DNA from 3 places in the Brevibacillus sp. TJ4 genome. Region 2 is predicted to be linked to each of the others. Evidence: riboswitches for the same ligand, from Rfam matches in the RefSeq annotation. Region 2 holds a riboswitch; each other region holds the start of a gene.
What was found. Region 2 has a riboswitch for lysine ahead of ACAF76_RS15135 (aspartate kinase). Riboswitches for the same ligand answer to the same signal wherever they lie in the genome.
Positions count from the first base shown of each region.

Region 1: another riboswitch for lysine. It lies ahead of dapD (2,3,4,5-tetrahydropyridine-2,6-dicarboxylate N-acetyltransferase); the one in region 2 lies ahead of ACAF76_RS15135 (aspartate kinase).
Region 3: another riboswitch for lysine. It lies ahead of ACAF76_RS16845 (amino acid permease); the one in region 2 lies ahead of ACAF76_RS15135 (aspartate kinase).

Region 1 covers NZ_CP185865.1:1,381,250-1,387,138, forward strand. Annotated here, with positions in the region: gene ACAF76_RS06585 (hypothetical protein) at 1-489, shown strand, start outside; gene ACAF76_RS06590 (hypothetical protein) at 591-788, shown strand; gene ACAF76_RS06595 (EcsC family protein) at 816-1,613, shown strand; gene ACAF76_RS06600 (GNAT family N-acetyltransferase) at 1,606-2,154, opposite strand; lysine riboswitch at 2,307-2,491, shown strand; gene dapD (2,3,4,5-tetrahydropyridine-2,6-dicarboxylate N-acetyltransferase) at 2,571-3,281, shown strand; gene ACAF76_RS06610 (aspartate aminotransferase family protein) at 3,296-4,504, shown strand; gene ACAF76_RS06615 (N-acetyldiaminopimelate deacetylase) at 4,508-5,650, shown strand.
Region 2 covers NZ_CP185865.1:3,069,287-3,075,175, forward strand. Annotated here, with positions in the region: gene sdhA (succinate dehydrogenase flavoprotein subunit) at 1-1,439, opposite strand, end outside; gene ACAF76_RS15125 (succinate dehydrogenase cytochrome b558 subunit) at 1,461-2,069, opposite strand; gene ACAF76_RS15130 (DUF2507 domain-containing protein) at 2,398-2,844, shown strand; gene ACAF76_RS15135 (aspartate kinase) at 2,896-4,140, opposite strand; lysine riboswitch at 4,358-4,545, opposite strand; gene uvrC (excinuclease ABC subunit UvrC) at 4,634-5,889, opposite strand, start outside.
Region 3 covers NZ_CP185865.1:3,447,346-3,453,234, forward strand. Annotated here, with positions in the region: gene ACAF76_RS16825 (D-2-hydroxyacid dehydrogenase) at 1-127, shown strand, start outside; gene ACAF76_RS16830 (alpha/beta fold hydrolase) at 187-960, opposite strand; gene ACAF76_RS16835 (CGNR zinc finger domain-containing protein) at 1,022-1,576, opposite strand; partial or broken gene ACAF76_RS16840 (DinB family protein) at 1,761-2,245, shown strand; lysine riboswitch at 2,459-2,646, shown strand; gene ACAF76_RS16845 (amino acid permease) at 2,771-4,210, shown strand; gene ACAF76_RS16850 (aminotransferase) at 4,262-5,446, opposite strand; gene ACAF76_RS16855 (Lrp/AsnC family transcriptional regulator) at 5,443-5,889, opposite strand, start outside.

The DNA of each region.
Region 1 (5,889 bases), 1.7 Mb from region 2:
GACGGCGATCGGATTGAAGTAGATTCTCGTTCACTGGAAGACCTGGAGGAGTTGACGCTGTCATCAACCCACGCCGCATTCAAAGGAATGAAAAAGGTGAAGAGGGAAAAGGACAAGGAGGACCGACGCTTCCTGTATGTGGCGGACACCGTATGGGAGTACGGAAATGTGCCGTTTGGAGCGAGACATGTTTTCGGCACCTCCCCGATTTTCTCCTCCAACGAAGTCGTCGTCTCCTATGAAGGGGAAAAACTCACGACGATTCGGCCAAGCCGAAAGGAAGATGAAGTGCCCGGAGGACGTGACACGCTCAATCTGCAATCCATCATCGAACGGGATGGACGCAAGGGGGAATATACGGTCGAAGTCATCAACTACATGACCTACCTCCAATGCAGTGTCGTCTCCTCTTCTCGTTCCTACTCCAAAGAGGTGACGGAAGAAGAAGAGGAGCAGCGGCTGCTGTTTACCGTTGTAGTCGGCGAATAGCTTACCGACAGTCCAAGCCCTTGCTTGAGCGCGAGGGCCTGGACTTTTTTTGGTAGGACAGGTCAAAGCGGTCGGCCAAGCGAGTTCTAGGAGGGGTGAAGATGACAGAGGAACAGCGCGCCCTGCTGGAGAAATTCGGGTTCCACGCAGAAGGCGGATTGGTGAAACATAAGAAGATGGGAATCGTAAAAAAAGAAGAAGAGTTCGCATGCTTTTTCACGGAGGCGGAGCTTCGTGATTTTATCCGTGAACTGTTGCGAAACCAGTGCAAGTGGAAGCGGGCCGACGCAGACAGCTGAATCATGCAAGAGAAGTGGAGGCAAGAAATGGAGACAAGAGAACAATTGCTTCGGTCGCTGGCTGAAGTAGAGGCGTGGGAGAAGGCGCAAAATGATTTGTGGTTTTGGGAAAAGCTGGGGAGACTGCCGTTCGTTCTGCTCGACCGGGTCACGCCGGCATTCATCCGCGAAAAGCTTGGAATGGCAGTCGATGAGCTGGCCGCCTTTCTCGAGACAGGCGGGAAGTACCTGATTCAGGATCAAGCCGTATACAGCCGGTTTCGCAGCAAAGCAGACCCGCTTCAGCAGGCCAGCTACGGCGCGACGACGGTTGCTGACAGTCCGCTTTCGCTGATGAACGAAGTAGCCAATGAGTTGCGGGATTCACGCGCTACCTTTGCCACTGTACAGGGAGCCACGACAGGGATCGGCGGCTTGTTTACGCTTGCGATCGACATTCCCTTGCTCTTGGGGACCTCGTTGAAAATCCTGCAAGAAATGGCGCTGTGCTACGGCTATCGGCCAGAGGAGAAGCGCGAGCGGCTGTTTATCGTCAAATGTCTGCAATTCGCCTCTGCCGACATCGTAGGCAAAAAGGCCATCCTCGACGAGCTTTCGCGCTTTGACGATCCTGCTGCGCAAAAGGATGTAGTCGCCCAACTGCAAGGATGGCGTGAGGTAGTGCTGACCTACACGGAGAATTTTGGCTGGAAAAAGCTGTTTCAGCTTGTTCCGATCGCTGGCATGCTGTTTGGCGCCTATATCAATCGCTCTACAGTCCAGGACGTCGCCGAAGCCGGAATGATGCTGTACCGCAAGCGGCGGATTCTGGAGCGGCTCAAGTAAATTCTTCTGCTGTCATGGCATAGATAAGATGGTCTTCCCATACGGCGTTTATTTGCAGGTAGCGCAACGAAAGTCCTTCCTGGCGAAAACCGTTCTTCTCGAGCACGCGGATCGAAGCCGTGTTTCGCGGCATGACCCCCGCCTGGACGCGGTGCAAGCCGGCTTCACCGAAGGCAAAGGAGAGCGCCAACTGCACGGCCGTGGACATGTATCCCTTGCCGTTGTGCGTCTGATCGAGAAAGTAGCCGATTGTCGCGTTTTGCCAGGCACCGCGGACGACGTTGGCCAAAGCGACCCGTCCGATCAGCTCGTCGGTGGCCGAGAGGTATATGCCAAAGGCGAAGCCGGTGCCGGCAGCAAATTCCCGTTCGGCCTGCTGCATCAGTTCGTACTGTCCGTCATAGGTGAAATAGGATGCGCTGCGGATCGGTTCGAACGGCTGCAAAAATTCGCGGTTTCGGATACGAAGCGACAAAAGCTGCTCAGTGTCGCTCGTACCCATCGGACGCAATGCAATGTCATCTGTTTGCAATGGGCGCATACAATCACTCCTTACAGGAAAATGAGCAGGCATTTTCGATCATACCACGTAAAATTGTTGGAAAATAGAGTGTTTACTCACTATACTGATAACAAGAAACAAGTTGCCACATCTTGTGGAATTTGATAGAGTAAGATGAAATTCGGATAATGAATCTAAATAGAGGTGCACAGAGGATGAGTACTTTTTTTGCAGGCTGTCAGGGGACAGGAAAAAAGGAAAGGCTGAAGTGCCGAAGCTTGTGCCGCTCCCCTGAAGCGCAGAGGCTGGGATTGACGTGAAGAACCAAAATCCTGTCATGGAAGGCAGCAGCCTTTCGTGGAGCGCTATTTACGATTTGCTTGCGAGAGAATCAAAAGCAATGGGATAGCGAATGCTACTCATTGCTTTTCAATGTTAAAAAGGAGGATTTCCCAGTGAACATGATGGATGCACATGAAATTATCGCGTTTATTCAGAAAAGCGAAAAGAAAACCCCGGTCAAGCTGTACATAAAAGGTGAGCTCGACGGGATCGACTTCGGCGCCAATGCCAAGGCGTTTATTACAGGCAATACCGGCGTCGTGTTTGGCGAGTGGAAGGAAATAGAGCCCGTACTGGCACAGCACGCAGACAAAATCGAGGACTACGTGGTGGAGAACGACCGTCGCAACTCGGCAATTCCGCTGTTGGACATGAAAGGAATCCAGGCGCGTATCGAGCCAGGCGCAATCATTCGCGACCAGGTGACGATCGGCAATAACGCTGTCATTATGATGGGCGCTTCGATCAACATCGGTGCCGTTATCGGAGAAGGAACGATGATCGACATGAACGCGGTAGTAGGCGGACGCGGCACGATTGGTAAAAATTGCCATATCGGTGCTGGCGCAGTCGTTGCCGGTGTCATCGAGCCACCATCGGCTACCCCTGTCATCATCGAAGACGATGTGCTGGTCGGAGCCAACGCGGTCATTCTCGAAGGCGTCCGTATCGGCCAGGGCTCTGTCGTTGCCGCTGGCGCGATCGTAACCCAGGACGTGCCGCCGAACGTAGTCGTAGCGGGAGCACCTGCACGCATCATCAAGGAAATCGACGACAAAACCCGTTCGAAAACAGAAATCATGCAAGAGCTGCGTCAGCTCTAAGGGAGAGAGACAGCATGGATTGGCAATCGCTCGATGAACGATACATCATCTCCACCTACAAAAGGCTGCCGATTGCAATCGACAAGGGAGAGGGCAACTACTTGTACGATACCGAGGGGAAGCGGTATCTGGATTTGTTCACCGGCCTGGCTGTAAACGTGCTGGGCCACTCCCATCCACGCATCGTGGAGGCACTGGTGGAGCAAGGCAAGAAATTTTTGCACATCTCCAACGTCTTCCTGAACCAGCCGGCGATCCGTCTCGCCCAGCGTCTGGTCGAAAACACGATCCCGGGCAAGGTGTTTTTCAGCAACTCCGGGGCAGAGGCGACAGAGGCGGCGATCAAGCTGATCCACAAGTGGACGAAGACAGAAGCACAAGGGCGCGAAGGAGTAGTCGTCCTGCGCAACAGCTTCCACGGCCGAACGCTTGGCGCCGTTCGCCTGACGCGGCAGCCGGGCGTGTACCAGGACTTCCCGCAGCCGGCTTTTCCGGTCTTTGAGCTGGAGGCCAACGATGCAGACGGATTGCGCGAGATTTGCAAGCAGGCCAAACCGGCCGCCGTATTGATGGAACCGGTTCTCGGCTCCGGCGGAGTGATTCCGCTGTCGGAGAGCTTTCTTCAAGAGGTGGAAGCGATTTGCCAGGCAGAAGGGATGCTTTTTGTCATCGATGAAATTCAGACAGGAATGGGACGCACAGGCAAGTTGTTTGCGTACCAGCATGCCGGCGTCAAGCCTGACATGATCCTGTTTGCCAAAGGCGTGGGCGGAGGCTTGCCGCTGGGCGGAGTGATTGCCGGTCCGAAGCTGATGAACCAGTTCAAACCGGGCGACCACGGGACCACGTTTGCTCCTTCGCCGCTGTCTGCGGCTTTGGGCAATGCCGTTCTGGATGAACTGCTGGACCCGACCTTCGCTGCACATGTCAACGAGGTGATCGTCTACCTCTGGGATGGCCTGGAGCAATTGCGCCAGCGTTTCCCCGATCAGCTCCAGGAGCTGCGCGGAAAAGGCATGATGGTCGGTATCCCGTTGCACATCTCGGCGGAAGAGGCCAGCCAGCTGCAGAAAAATTTGCTCGCCGAGGGAATCTTGGTGGATGTTACGCAAAAGACGATTGTCCGCCTGCTGCCGCCATTGACTCTGACAAAAGCGGATGCAGACCAGTTCCTGTCCGTCTTCGCCCGACATGTAGCGGCTTTTGCCGCCAAGGAGGCGTGAGGAATGAGCGAATCGCCTTTTGTGCAAATCCGGCGAGATCTGCACAAAATTCCCGAACCGGGCTTTCAGGAAGTAAAAACACAGCGCTATCTGCTTGACTATATCGCGCGTTTGCCGCAGGAGCGGATGGAGATCAAGACGTGGCGCACAGGTATTCTCGTGCGCCTGAACGGGACCAATCCGAAGCGCACATTTGCCTGGCGAACCGATATGGACGGTCTGCCGATCCCGGAAGAGACGACGTATCCGTTTCGCTCCGAGCATGAGGGCTTCATGCACGCCTGCGGACACGACATGCACATGGCGATTGCGGTCGGCTTGTTGACGCATTTCGCCCACCATCCGCTTGCGGACAATCTGCTGTTTGTCTTCCAGCCTGCCGAGGAAGGGCCGGGCGGAGCACAGCCGATGCTGGAGAGCGCGGAATTTGCTGCGTGGCGTCCAGACTTTATTTTTGCCCTGCACATCGCACCGGAGTATCCGGTCGGGCACATTGCCACCAAGCCAGGTTTGCTGTTCGCCAATACGTCAGAATTGTTTATCGACCTGGTCGGCAAGGGCGGACATGCGGCTTTTCCCCATAACGCCAACGACATGGTCGTAGCGGCCAGCCATCTGGTCACGCAACTGCAGTCGATCGTCGCCCGCAACATCGATCCGCTCGATTCTGCCGTCATCACAGTCGGCAAGATCGAAGGCGGCACGAAGCAGAATATCATCGCGGAAAAGGCGAGGCTGGAGGGAACGATTCGCACGTTCTCGATGGAGTCGATGCAACGGGTGAAACAGCGCATCGAATCCATGGTCAAAGGCGTCGAAGCCAGCTTTGAATGTACAGCGACGATCGACTATGGCTGTGGCTACTGCCAGGTTTTCAACGAAGAGTCGCTGACGGAAGCGTTTATCGACTGGGTGGAGCAGGATTGCCCGGACGTGACGATGATTTGCTGCAAGGAAGCGATGACCGGCGAAGATTTCGGCTACTTCCTGCGCGACATCCCCGGTTTTTTGTTCTGGCTCGGCGTGCAGACGCCATACGGCCTGCATCATGCCAAAATCGAGCCGAATGAAGAGGCGATCGAAGTTGCGATTCGCCTCGTATCGCGCTACTTCACCTGGCTGTCGGCACAGTCGGAAGCCGAGTGAGCACAGCCCGCATGAAACCGTACGATCACGTCGAGCCCGGTGCCTCTCAAGGTACCGGGCTTGTTTTTTTGCCTTTGCTCGAAATAAAAACAGACAAGTACAAAATGTGAAATCATTTGGGGCGATAAAGTCAGGTTATTCACAAGTTTTTGTGTATAAGTGGCGTTAGCCCTTTATGCGTCTGTTGTGGATAATGTGGATATTGTTGAAAAAAGTTCTGAATCAAGCACAACTATTTT
Region 2 (5,889 bases):
ACGATCTTCTCGTCTGTTTTCTTCAGACGGTCGTTGAAGCGAACTACCGTTACGTTGTCCGTCATCCACTCGCCCAGTTCCTTGTGGAGCAGGTACGCGTTTTCCGTGCCATCCATTTTCAGGATGTTGTCGAATTTCTCTTGCTCCTGTTTGGCGAAGCCATCGAACAGCGTCGAGGACAGATCGTCTGCAGACTGGCTCAGACCGTTCATGTATTCGATCGCTTTCGGACCTGCTACCATACCGCCGTAGATCGCGGAGAGGAGCGAGTTCGCACCCAGACGGTTGGCGCCGTGCTGCGAATAATCGCACTCACCGGCAGCGAACAGGCCAGGGATGTTTGTCATTTGATTATAATCTACCCACATGCCACCCATCGAGTAGTGAACGGCAGGGAAAATCTTCATTGGAACCTTGCGCGGGTCGTCACCGACGAACTTCTCGTAAATCTCGATGATACCGCCCAGTTTTACGTCCAGCTCTTTCGGGTCCTTGTGGGACAAATCGAGGTAGACCATGTTCTCGCCGTTGATCCCCAGTTTCATGTCTACACAGACGCTGAAGATTTCGCGAGTCGCGATGTCGCGCGGTACCAGGTTTCCGTACGCTGGGTATTTTTCCTCCAGGAAGTACCACGGCTTACCGTCTTTGTACGTCCAGACGCGACCGCCTTCACCGCGAGCAGACTCAGACATCAGACGCAGCTTGTCGTCGCCTGGGATTGCTGTCGGGTGAATCTGAATCATCTCACCGTTAGCGTAGATGACGCCTTGCTGGTACGCCGCGGATGCTGCTGTACCGGTATTGATGATCGAGTTGGTCGATTTACCGAAGATGATGCCAGGTCCGCCAGTAGCAAGGATGACGGCGTCAGCACGGAAGGAGACGACTTCACTGTTCCGCAGGTTTTGTGCGGTAATCCCGCGACAGGTTCCTGCTTCGTCCAGAACTACACCGAGGAAGTCCCAGTATTCATATTTGGTTACGAGTCCTTCTGCTTCGTAGCGGCGAACTTGCTCATCCAGCGCGTACAGAAGCTGCTGACCAGTCGTCGCGCCTGCAAAAGCCGTACGGTGATGCTTGGTTCCCCCGAAACGGCGGAAGTCCAACAGACCCTCTGGCGTACGGTTGAACATGACGCCCATCCGGTCCAGCATGTAGATGATCCCTGGAGCCGCATCGGTCATCGCTTTTACTGGCGGCTGGTTAGCCAGGAAGTCACCACCGTATACTGTATCGTCAAAGTGCTCCCAGGTAGAGTCGCCTTCCCCTTTGGTATTTACTGCACCGTTGATACCGCCTTGGGCGCAAACGGAGTGGGAACGCTTTACCGGAACCAGAGAGAACAGTTGGACGGGAACGCCTTTTTCTGCTGCTTTGATGGTAGCCATCAAGCCGGCCAGACCACCACCGACAATGATCAGTTTACCTTTTGCCATGACTTTGTCCCCCTATCCCTATTAAATGAAAGCCGCCATCGCGCGCAACCCAATATACGTCACGATTACGAATACAGCCATTGTAAAGTATGTTGCAATCCGCTGCGAACGAGGTCCTACGGTAATGCCCCAGTGGACGAGGAACGACCAGATCCCGTTCGAGAAGTGGAACGTAGTGCTGATAATCCCGATCGCGTAGAATACGATCATTGCAGGATTGCTAAGTATGTCGGCCATCATGTCGAAATTCACTTCGGCTCCCAACGCCTTTTGAATCCGCGTTTCCCATACGTGCCATACGATAAAAATCAGCGTGATGATACCGGTCAACCGCTGCCACAAGAACAACTGGTTGCGGAAGTAGCTGTAGTTCCCTACATTATGCTTCGCTTGGAAGGCAATATAGAGACCGTACACCGCATGGAACAGAATCGGGATGTAAATGAAGATAAATTCGAGAGTGAGTACGAATGGAAGGCTTTCAATCAGACCGACAGTCGAGTTGAAAGCTTCCTCCCCTCGGGTTGCCTGGAAGTTCGCCGTCAAGTGGAACAGCAGGAACAGCCCGATTGGAATTACGCCTAGAAGTGAGTGGAGCCTGTGACTGAGAAAGCTATGGCCTTTCGCCATACAATGTCCCCCTTTCAACATATATAACGCTACTTTTACTCGTTCTTTCTCCCATATCCTTACCCATTGCCTTTTCGGTTAGACATGACGGTACAAGCCGCCACTCCTTGTCCCGAATCGACAAATTGTGTCGGAATATGAAAAAAAGAATGGCAAAACATTGACCACAACAATTGTACTCCTGACGCTAGGGAGCGTCAAGACAATGAATAGACTAAATCCATTGATAGATCAAACTTCCCTGATCCCTTCCTAGCAATCTACTGCAAAGTTGGCATGAAAGACTCTCCCTCCTCATAGTCTAGTAGCAGACAGGAGGGAAGTGAACATGAAGGAGAACGATCAGTTGGCGGCCTTGCTGCCAGCTCCGTCGCTAGCATACGCCGAGAGGATCAACATGCCCTACCTCGGGTACCATCTGTTGCGGGAAACTTTGACCAGCACCCTCTTGGGGGAAAGCGAAAGTCCCATTCTCTACTGGATCGGCAAAGACATGGGGAAAAAGATCCCGATCCGCTCGGCGAACGGAATCATTCTTCCGTTTGTCCGCCTTGGTCTGGGCAAGCTGGATTTGCTGGAAGAGTCATCCGGCCAGATTTGCTATAGCTTGTCCCACACCATTTACAAGTACATGACCAAAGAGCGCCTCTGCCGCACCCTCGGCTTCGAATCCGGCGTCATCGCCGGAAGCGTCGAGCGGTGGCAGGGCAGGCTGGTAGAAGCGCAGCTTGAAGTCGAGGAGCAGGAGAGCGTTCGCATCGTCGTCCGCTTTTAGGATCGGCGGCAAAAAATCCCCCTCTGCCGACGTGGAAGAGGGGGAAGGAGCTTACGACAGGCCGTGGACGACCGCCGTTTCCGCCACATCAAGACCAAATGCGGTGTGCAGACTGCGAACCGCCAGTTCGGTTGCCTCGGCGGGCACGACGCAAGATACTTTAATATCGGAAGTAGAGACCATTTTGATCGTGATTTTCTGATCGGCCAGCACGCGGAACATCTCTGCCGCCACGCCCGGATTGTTGACCATGCCAGCGCCAACGATCGATACTTTGGTCAGCCCTTCCTCGTAGTCGACCTGCTCGAAGCAAAGCAGCGACTTGTGCTGTTCCAGGGTGTCCAACGTCTTTTTCAAATCGCCTGAGGCGACGGTAAAGGAAATGTTCGTGACCGGTGCATCGTACGTGCTCTGGATGATAATATCGACGTTTACCTGGTTGTCGGCGAGCGTGTTGAACAGTTTGGACAACGTCCCGACCTGTGCCGGCATGCCCACGACTGTCACCTTCGCCACCTCGTCGTCATGTGCCACACCGCTTACGATTCTTCCCGTTTCCATTTCCGCTGCCTCCTCTACATTTGTGCCATCTTCGGTGGTAAAGCTGGAGCGCACCACCATCCGTACCTTGTATTTTTTCGCCGCTTCCACCGAGCGCGGGTGGAGCACACCTGCCCCGAGATTGGCCAGCTCGAGCATTTCATCATAAGAGATGCTGTCCAGTTTTCCGGCAGCGGGCACGACGCGCGGATCGGCTGTGTACACGCCCGCGACATCGGTGAAAATCTCGCATTTTTCCGCTTGCAGCCCTGCGGCCAGCACGACGGCAGAGGTATCGGAGCCACCTCGTCCCAGCGTGGTAATCTCTCCCTCGTCGCTGATTCCCTGGAAGCCCGCTACGATGACTACGCGGCCGCGAGCCAGCTCCTGCGAAATCCTCTCGGGATTTACGGCGGTAATCCGCGCCCTGCCGTGGATTGATTCGGTCACCACGCCCGCCTGCCAGCCGGTCAGCGAGATCGCGTCATATCCTTTCTGGTGCAGTGCCATCGCCAACAGCGCGATCGACACCTGTTCGCCGGTGGAGAGCAGCATATCCATTTCCCGCTCTGACGGGTATTGGGAAATTTGTTTGGCCATATCGACCAGAACGTCCGTAGATTTTCCCATGGCCGAGACGACGACGACCACGTCATGGCCTTCCTGTTTATACGCAACGATCCGATCCGCTACTCGCAAAATTCGCTCAATGGTCCCGACGGATGTACCGCCGTATTTCTGCACGATCAGTCCCATGGTTTCTCTCCTTTTTGATCTCTATCCGTGTTCTCTCTTTTTATCTGTTTATCCGTTTTTCTCTCGTAACTCCACCCAAAAAACAAAAAAGACACCAACAAGGAATCGCACCTGTCGCTGTCTACTGTTTCGACATACCGGTTCCTCCCTTCCCAATACACGCCGCAGTGGGGGATGACATAAGAAAATACACCGTCATCACACTCACACTGACAAACCGTGAGATAGCACTCCATCTGGCAACTGGTCATTGCCCAGATGACAGTCCTGCGCTTCTTCAACGCAAGCCCAGCAAGCAGGGAAGCGGGTCTCCCTACGAGCTTCGGCGAATTCCCCTTTCCCGTACCCTTCATAGATTCCCGATCTCAGGGTGGTACTCTTGGTCTTCGCGCCTCTACCTCACTCCTTTGGGGAAGTGAGGCCTTATATTCTGTTTGAAAAGGATTATAACACGCAGTGCCGGACGGTTCAATGAAAAATGCGCAAAATGGGGCTATGACTCCATCTTGCGCAAATGGGCAATAATCTCCCGGGCCAGCTTGTCGCCAATCCCGAGCTGCCGAAAATCTTCTACAGTCGCTTCCCGCATTTTTTTCAGCGAGCCAAAATGCGTGAACAGCAGCTTTCTGCGCTTCTCTCCGATACCGGGGATTTCATCCAGTTGGGAGGAGAGCATCGTCTTTGCCCGCGATTGCCGATGAAACGTGATGGCAAAGCGGTGGACTTCGTCCTGAATCCGCTGCAGCAGGTAATACTCGTAGCTGTCCCGTCTCATTTCCACCGGCTCCGGTGGATCGCCGAACAGCAACTGCGCGGTGCGGTGCCGTTCGTCCTTGGCCAGGCCGCAGACGGGGATGTACAGACCGAGTTCGTTTTCCAGCACATCTACCGCCGCGCTGATCTGTCCTTTTCCGCCGTCGATCACGATCAGATCGGGCATCTCTTGGTTCTCTTTCAGCAGGCGCGAATAGCGGCGGCGGATGACTTCCCGCATCGAGCCGTAATCATCCGGCCCTTCCACGCTTTTGATCTTGAACTTGCGGTATTCTTTCTTGTCGGGGCGGCCGTCGGTAAACACGACCATCGCCGACACCGGGTCGGTCCCCTGAATGTTGGAGTTGTCGAATGCTTCGATGCGATGCGGCGTGCCGATTCCAAGCGCATGGCCGAGGTTGTGGACGGCCTGGATCGTACGGGCGTCGTCCTTGGACATCAGGGCGAACTTCTCCTGCAGGGCAATCCGTGCGTTTTCCGAAGCCATCTGCACGAGCTCCCGCTTGGTGCCCCGTTTTGGCGTGTACACCTTGACGCCCAGCCATTCGGCCAACAGCTCGGGATCGCTTTCTTCCGCCAGCAGAATTTCCTTCGGCAGAGCGTTTAGCTTGTCGTAGTAAAACTGGCTGACAAAGGACATAAAATCTTCGGACTCCGTTCCGTAGTAGGGGAAGGAGGTCGTTTGCCGCTCGATCATTTTGCCTTTGCGCATGTAGAAAACCTGCACGCACATCCAGCCTTTTTCCACGGCAAAGCCGATGATGTCCCTGTCCATGGTATCGGCCATCGTTACCTTTTGCTTTTCCATGACCGCTTCGATGCTCTTGATCTGGTCGCGGTATTCCTTGGCCCGCTCGAACTCCATCGCTTCCGCAGCCTGCTGCATTTTCTCTGTCAGCTGCTGCTTCATCTCCTCGTGGCCGCCGTCGAGAAAACGGCTGATCTCTTCCACGAGCCGCTGGTTTTCCTCGGCCG
Region 3 (5,889 bases), 380 kb from region 2:
CCCGCACAACGCCTACTACTCGCCGCGTACGCTGGAGCGCAACATGGAGTTGCTCAGGCAAAACCTGATCCGCTACGTGAGGGGCGAGGAACTGCTCAATGTCGTAAATGTGAGAGCCGGCTATTAGGCTGGCAGAAACGGAAGGAACCCGATTGCTTGTCGCATCGGGTTCTGCTTTTTGTGCGCCTACCCCGCCGTTCCTTCTTCCGGCGATTTGGCCATATCCAGCATCAAGGTAATCAACCACTGCTCCAGCATGACAGCCGTCTGCTTCCATTGGTCCTCGGGGGAAATCAGCGCAGCGCCGTCTCCCGGCTGCGGGCCGTAGCTGCCAAACTGGGCGTGATTTCCCCCTTCGATGCTGATGTATACAGCGTCTTCCGGCAGGTACGTCTTGCCCACCTCGTACTTCTCGCGGCTCACCACTGTGTCACGCGAGCCAAGCATCGAGAGTACGGGGAGCCCCGTCTCGCTGAGGTCGCCGCGCTGATCCGGGTAGGCGCCGAGCAGAAACACCCCGATGACGCGATCCGGGTTTTCGGCGGCAAAATGGGCAGCCATCGCACCGCCGAGCGAGTGGCCGCCAATTACAAACACGTCGTCGGGGAATGACTTGAACAGCCCGTTGGCCCGCTCAGCGTCGAGGATAGCCAGGTGCAGCGGCATTTTCGCGACAAACACGCGATACCCTTTATCCGCCAGCAGTCTTGCCAACGGCGCATAACTCTCTGCCTGCACCAAGGTCCCCGGATAAAAAATCACGGAAGGCTGAAAGGTTTGTCCTCCCTCAAAGCGAATCCATCCCGCTGTATCCGTCACGGTAATGCCGCTCCCTCCGCGCATCGCCTCTACAGCAGCCTCGCCCACCGGATAAGGTCGCAAAAACCAGACTGCTACACAAGCCACCGCGAGGAAAAGCAAAATCAAAACCGGAAACAAGCGCCTGCGCAGTTTGCCCATGGATCGTCCCTCTTTTCCGTTGCGCTTTCCTTTCGCTTAGTATTGGCATATTTTTCTGCGGTTACCCTTCCTGACCATTATGCTTCTGGCGCTGGCGAAAGCGTCTTACCTTCATCAGGTTGCCGCATGCCTTGTCGTCGCACCAGCGGCGTACGCGGTTGCGGCTTTCATCGAAATAAATCCACCGGCAGTCCGGATTATCGCAAATCTTGATCCGTCGCACGTCCTCAGTCGCCAACAATTCGGCAAACGAACCGGCGACACGGGCCATGACCAGCTCCCAGCCCGTGACAGGGCTTGTCCGCTTCAGACGGTACGCTCCATCCAGCAGATCGATGCGCAAGCAGTCAGGGGCCAGCGCCATGGCCCGGTTCAGTGCTGCCAGCTCTTCCGGGGCTGCTTGTGCCCCGCCTGCCACCTTCTCCACGATGTGCCGCATCGTTTCCCGCAGCTCCAGCAGTTGTGTGCGGATTGGCTCCTCCGGCGGCCACGGGGCAGCAAGCCCCCACTTTTGCAAAAACGCTTCCACCCACTCCTGGCTGTCCAGCCTGTTTTCACGCGGTCTGCCTGTACCGCGCCAGTCCCGCCAGTCGCTGTTCAAAAAGTCAATGCACATCACTTCCACAGCAGCTTCCCCCGTTTTCCTCACACATTTTACGTTCTGCTTGCCAATAAAATCCATAACATGGTAATGTATATTTGTAACTATCGTAATGATTTATGGTCGTTACAAAAATCCTGAGACAACAACCTGATTATACTGCACTCCCTCTCAGGAAGACAGGTAAGGAGGCACAGGAATGAATACAAAGGATCTGCTTTTGCAGGAATGGAAGTACGTCTATGACCAGGAAGACTGGTATCCGCCGCTTCAACTTGCTCTGGAAGGAGTCGATGCCGCCCAGGCGAGCTGGAGACCGCCCGGTGAAGCACCAACACGATTTGGGAAAACGTCAGCCATCTGCTTTTTTACAAGGAGCGACTGCTGCATCGGCTTGCCGGAACGCCTTTTCCCCATGAGGATGCGACCAATGAAGAGACGTTTGCTCCCACCGGAGGCGCAGGTGACGAAGAAGCGTGGCAGGCGACGCTAAAGCGCATGGAAGAAGTTCATCTGCACATTCAGGAAGCACTTTCAGCCCTGACAGATGAAGAGCTGCTTCGCCCCTTGCCGACCAGGACAGTCCTCGATAGCGCGATGAGTCTCGTCCTGCACGACGCCTACCACACCGGACAGATTGTGCAACTGCGCAAGCTGCAAGGTTCCTGGCCGGCCCAGCGTTAAGGCCGACAGTATTCCACGTGCTGCCGCCCAAGCAAGCCGATCCATTGTAGTGGCGGTTTGAGGATTGCGACGATTCTGCTGACCCGCCCGGCGTGGAATCCGTTTTTTTGGACAGGGAAAAAATTGCAAACCGCCGAAAAGTATTGTAATCGATAAATTATTTTATATAATGGATGGGTATAACAATTTCATACACAGTATCCTCATCTTCACGATGGGGGTAGAGGTCGCGGTTTTTATAAGATTCTGTACGAGATGCAGCCGACATCGATGACTACAGATGAGGGAAAAACCGCCGAAGTCTGCGCTGAATCGCTGTTCGCGCAGGTTGGGGCTGTACTCGAAAGGGACAGAACTGTCACGTTTGTCAGCCAGGGCAAACGTGTTGAGCTATCTTCCGTGAAGGCTTGGTGGGGATTGGAGTATGCCGCCCTGTGCCTGTATGATGGCCACGGCGGTTTTTCATTTTCCGACCTTCCTTCCGCAAAAACTTCTATCATTATAGAAAGGTCGTGTTCACACATCATGTCTACGCAACAACTGCAACGGGGCCTGAAATCACGCCACCTGACGATGATCGCCATCGGTGGCTCGATTGGTACAGGACTGTTTCTGGCGAGCGGCGGGTCGATTCACTCCGCAGGTCCGGGCGGTGCCCTGCTCGCCTATATCGCAATCAGCTTTATGGTCTACTTCCTGATGACAAGCCTCGGGGAAATGGCTGCCTACATGCCTGTCCCTGGTTCCTTTAGCACGTACGCTACGCGGTTCGTCGACCCGTCGCTGGGCTTTGCCCTCGGCTGGAACTACTGGTACAACTGGGCGATTACGATTGCCGTCGAGCTGTCAGCCGCAGCCCTGATTATGAAATACTGGCTGCCGGACGTGCCCGGCATCGTCTGGAGCGCCCTGTTTCTCGCTCTGATGCTCGGCCTCAACCTGTTGTCGGTCAAGAGCTTTGGCGAATCGGAATACTGGTTTGCAATGATCAAGGTTGTCACGATTATCGTCTTTATCGTCATCGGCTTGCTGATGATTTTTGGCATCATGGGCGGGCAGGCAGTCGGCTTCAGCAACTTTACCAAGGGCGATGCGCCGTTCAGCGGCGGCTTCATGGCGATGGTCGGCGTCTTTATGATCGCGGGCTTCTCCTTCCAGGGTACAGAGCTGGTCGGTGTGGCCGCAGGGGAGAGCCAAAATCCGGCCCGCAATGTGCCCCGGGCAATCCGTCAAATCTTTTGGCGCATCCTGCTCTTCTACATCTTGGCGATCCTGATTATCGGTCTGCTCGTTCCGTACGACAACCCCAACCTGGTCAGCGGTGATATCACGGACATCGCCATCAGCCCGTTTACGATTGTCTTTGAAAATGCCGGCTTTGCCTTCGCAGCATCGGTGATGAACGCGGTGATCCTCACCTCGGTCCTGTCTGCGGGCAACTCCGGGATGTACGCTTCCACCCGGATGCTGTGGAACCTCGCCAAAGAAGGAAAAGCGCCAAAATGGCTGACCAAGGTCGCGCGCAACGGCGTACCAATCTACGCGCTGATGGTAACCACATTGGTCGGCGGCGTCGCCTTTCTGTCATCGCTGTTTGGCGATGGAGCGGTCTACATCTGGCTGTTGAACGCCTCCGGGATGTCCGGCTTTATCGCCTGGCTGGGAATTGCCATCAGCCACTACCGCTTCCGCAAGGCGTATCTCTTGCAAGGCAGAAGCCTCGCTGACCTGCCATACCGGGCGAAGTGGTTCCCGTTTGGCCCGATCTTCGCGTTCATTCTTTGCTGCATCGTGATTATCGGCCAAAACTACGGGGCATTCCTGGGCGAGAACATCGACTGGTACGGCGTGCTCGTCTCCTACGTCGGCGTCCCGCTGTTCCTCGTCCTCTGGCTCGGGTACAAGTGGAACAAAAAAACCAAGCTGGTACCGCTGGATAAAGTCGATTTTAGCGTGAAGGAATAGCATGCAGGCAAACGAAAGGCTCCGCCAAGCGATATGGCGGAGCCTTTTCTGCTATTTGGAAAGTGACTGTACAAAGCGCTCCATGCGATCGAGCGCCTTTTTCAACTGCTCCATCGATGTCGCGTAGGAGCAGCGGATATGTCCCTCGCCGCTTTGGCCAAATACATCGCCCGGTACGACCGCCACTTTTTCTTCCAGCAGCAGCCTTTCCGCGAAGTCAGGGGCGGACAGTCCGGTTGCCGCCACGGACGGGAAGGCATAGAACGCTCCTTCCGGCTCATGGCAGGCGAGGCCGATCTGCTGGAAGCCGTCGACCACGTAGTTGCGCCGCTGCCGGTAGCTCTCGATCATCCGCTCCATGTCCGCGCGACCGTGGCGCAGCGCTTCCAGTGCGGCCATTTGCGCCATCGTCGGGGCGCAGAGCATCGTGTACTGGTGGATTTTCAGCATGCCCGCGAGCAATTCCGGCTCGGCGCAGACGTAGCCCAACCGCCAGCCTGTCATCGCGAATGCCTTGGAAAAGCCGGAGATCAAAATCGTCCGCTCCTTCATTCCAGGCAGCGCGGCGATGCTGTCATGCATCTTGCCATACGTCAGCTCGGCGTAAATTTCGTCGGAGATGACCAACAGATCATGCTTTTCGAGAATCGGCAGAAGCGCCTTCCACTCCTCAGCGCTCATCGTGCTGCCGGTCGGGTTGTTCGGATAGCAGAAAATAATTGCCTTGGTGCGTGGCGATATATGCTTCTCCAGCTCTTCAGGAGTCAGCTTGAACTGGTTGTCCATCGTCGTTTTCAGGAAAACCGGCACGCCTCCCGCCAGACGGATCACCGGTTCGTAGGAGACGTAGCAAGGCTCCACGACCAGCACTTCGTCACCCGGGTCGAGGATCGCGCGCAACGCGATGTCGATCGCTTCGCTGGCCCCGACTGTGACGAGAATTTCCTTCTCCGGATGGTAGCTGACCGAAAAGCGCTCCTCCAGGTATTTCTGAATCTCGACGCGCAGCTCCAGCATCCCCGCATTGGAGGTGTAGGCTGTATACCCCCGCTCCAGCGAGGAGATGGACGCTTCCCGCATCCGCCACGGCGTCACGAAGTCCGGCTCCCCGACCCCGAGGGAAATGACCCCCTCCATCGACGCCGCCAGATCAAAAAAGCGGCGAATCCCCGATGGCTTGAGCGATGCGACAGTAGAGGACAAACGACGTTTGACGGTCAATTGCTGTGTACTCACGGAGTGACCACCATCCTGCGATCTTCGTCACGGTCTTCAAGCTGAATCCCGTCGTGCTTGTATCGTTTCAAAATAAAATGCGTCGCCGTGGAGACGACCGAGTCGAGCGTCGCCAGCTTTTGCGAAACGAACGAAGCGACTTCCCGCATCGTCTTTCCTTCCAGCACCACGGACAAGTCGTAGCTGGCCCCGGACATCAGGTAGACGGCCTTTACTTCGGGGAAGCGGCAGATGCGCTCCGCCACCTCGTCAAAGCCCACGTCGCGCTTGGGCGTCACCTTCACGTCGATCATCGCGTTTACGTACGGATGGTCGTCGACCCGCTCCCAGTTGATCAGAGCCGGGTATTTGACGATCACCTTTTCTTCTTCCAGAGCGGCGATCGCCTGCTCCACCACCTCTGCCGGCTCGGCCAGCATTTTGCCCAATTGCGCTGCCTCCAG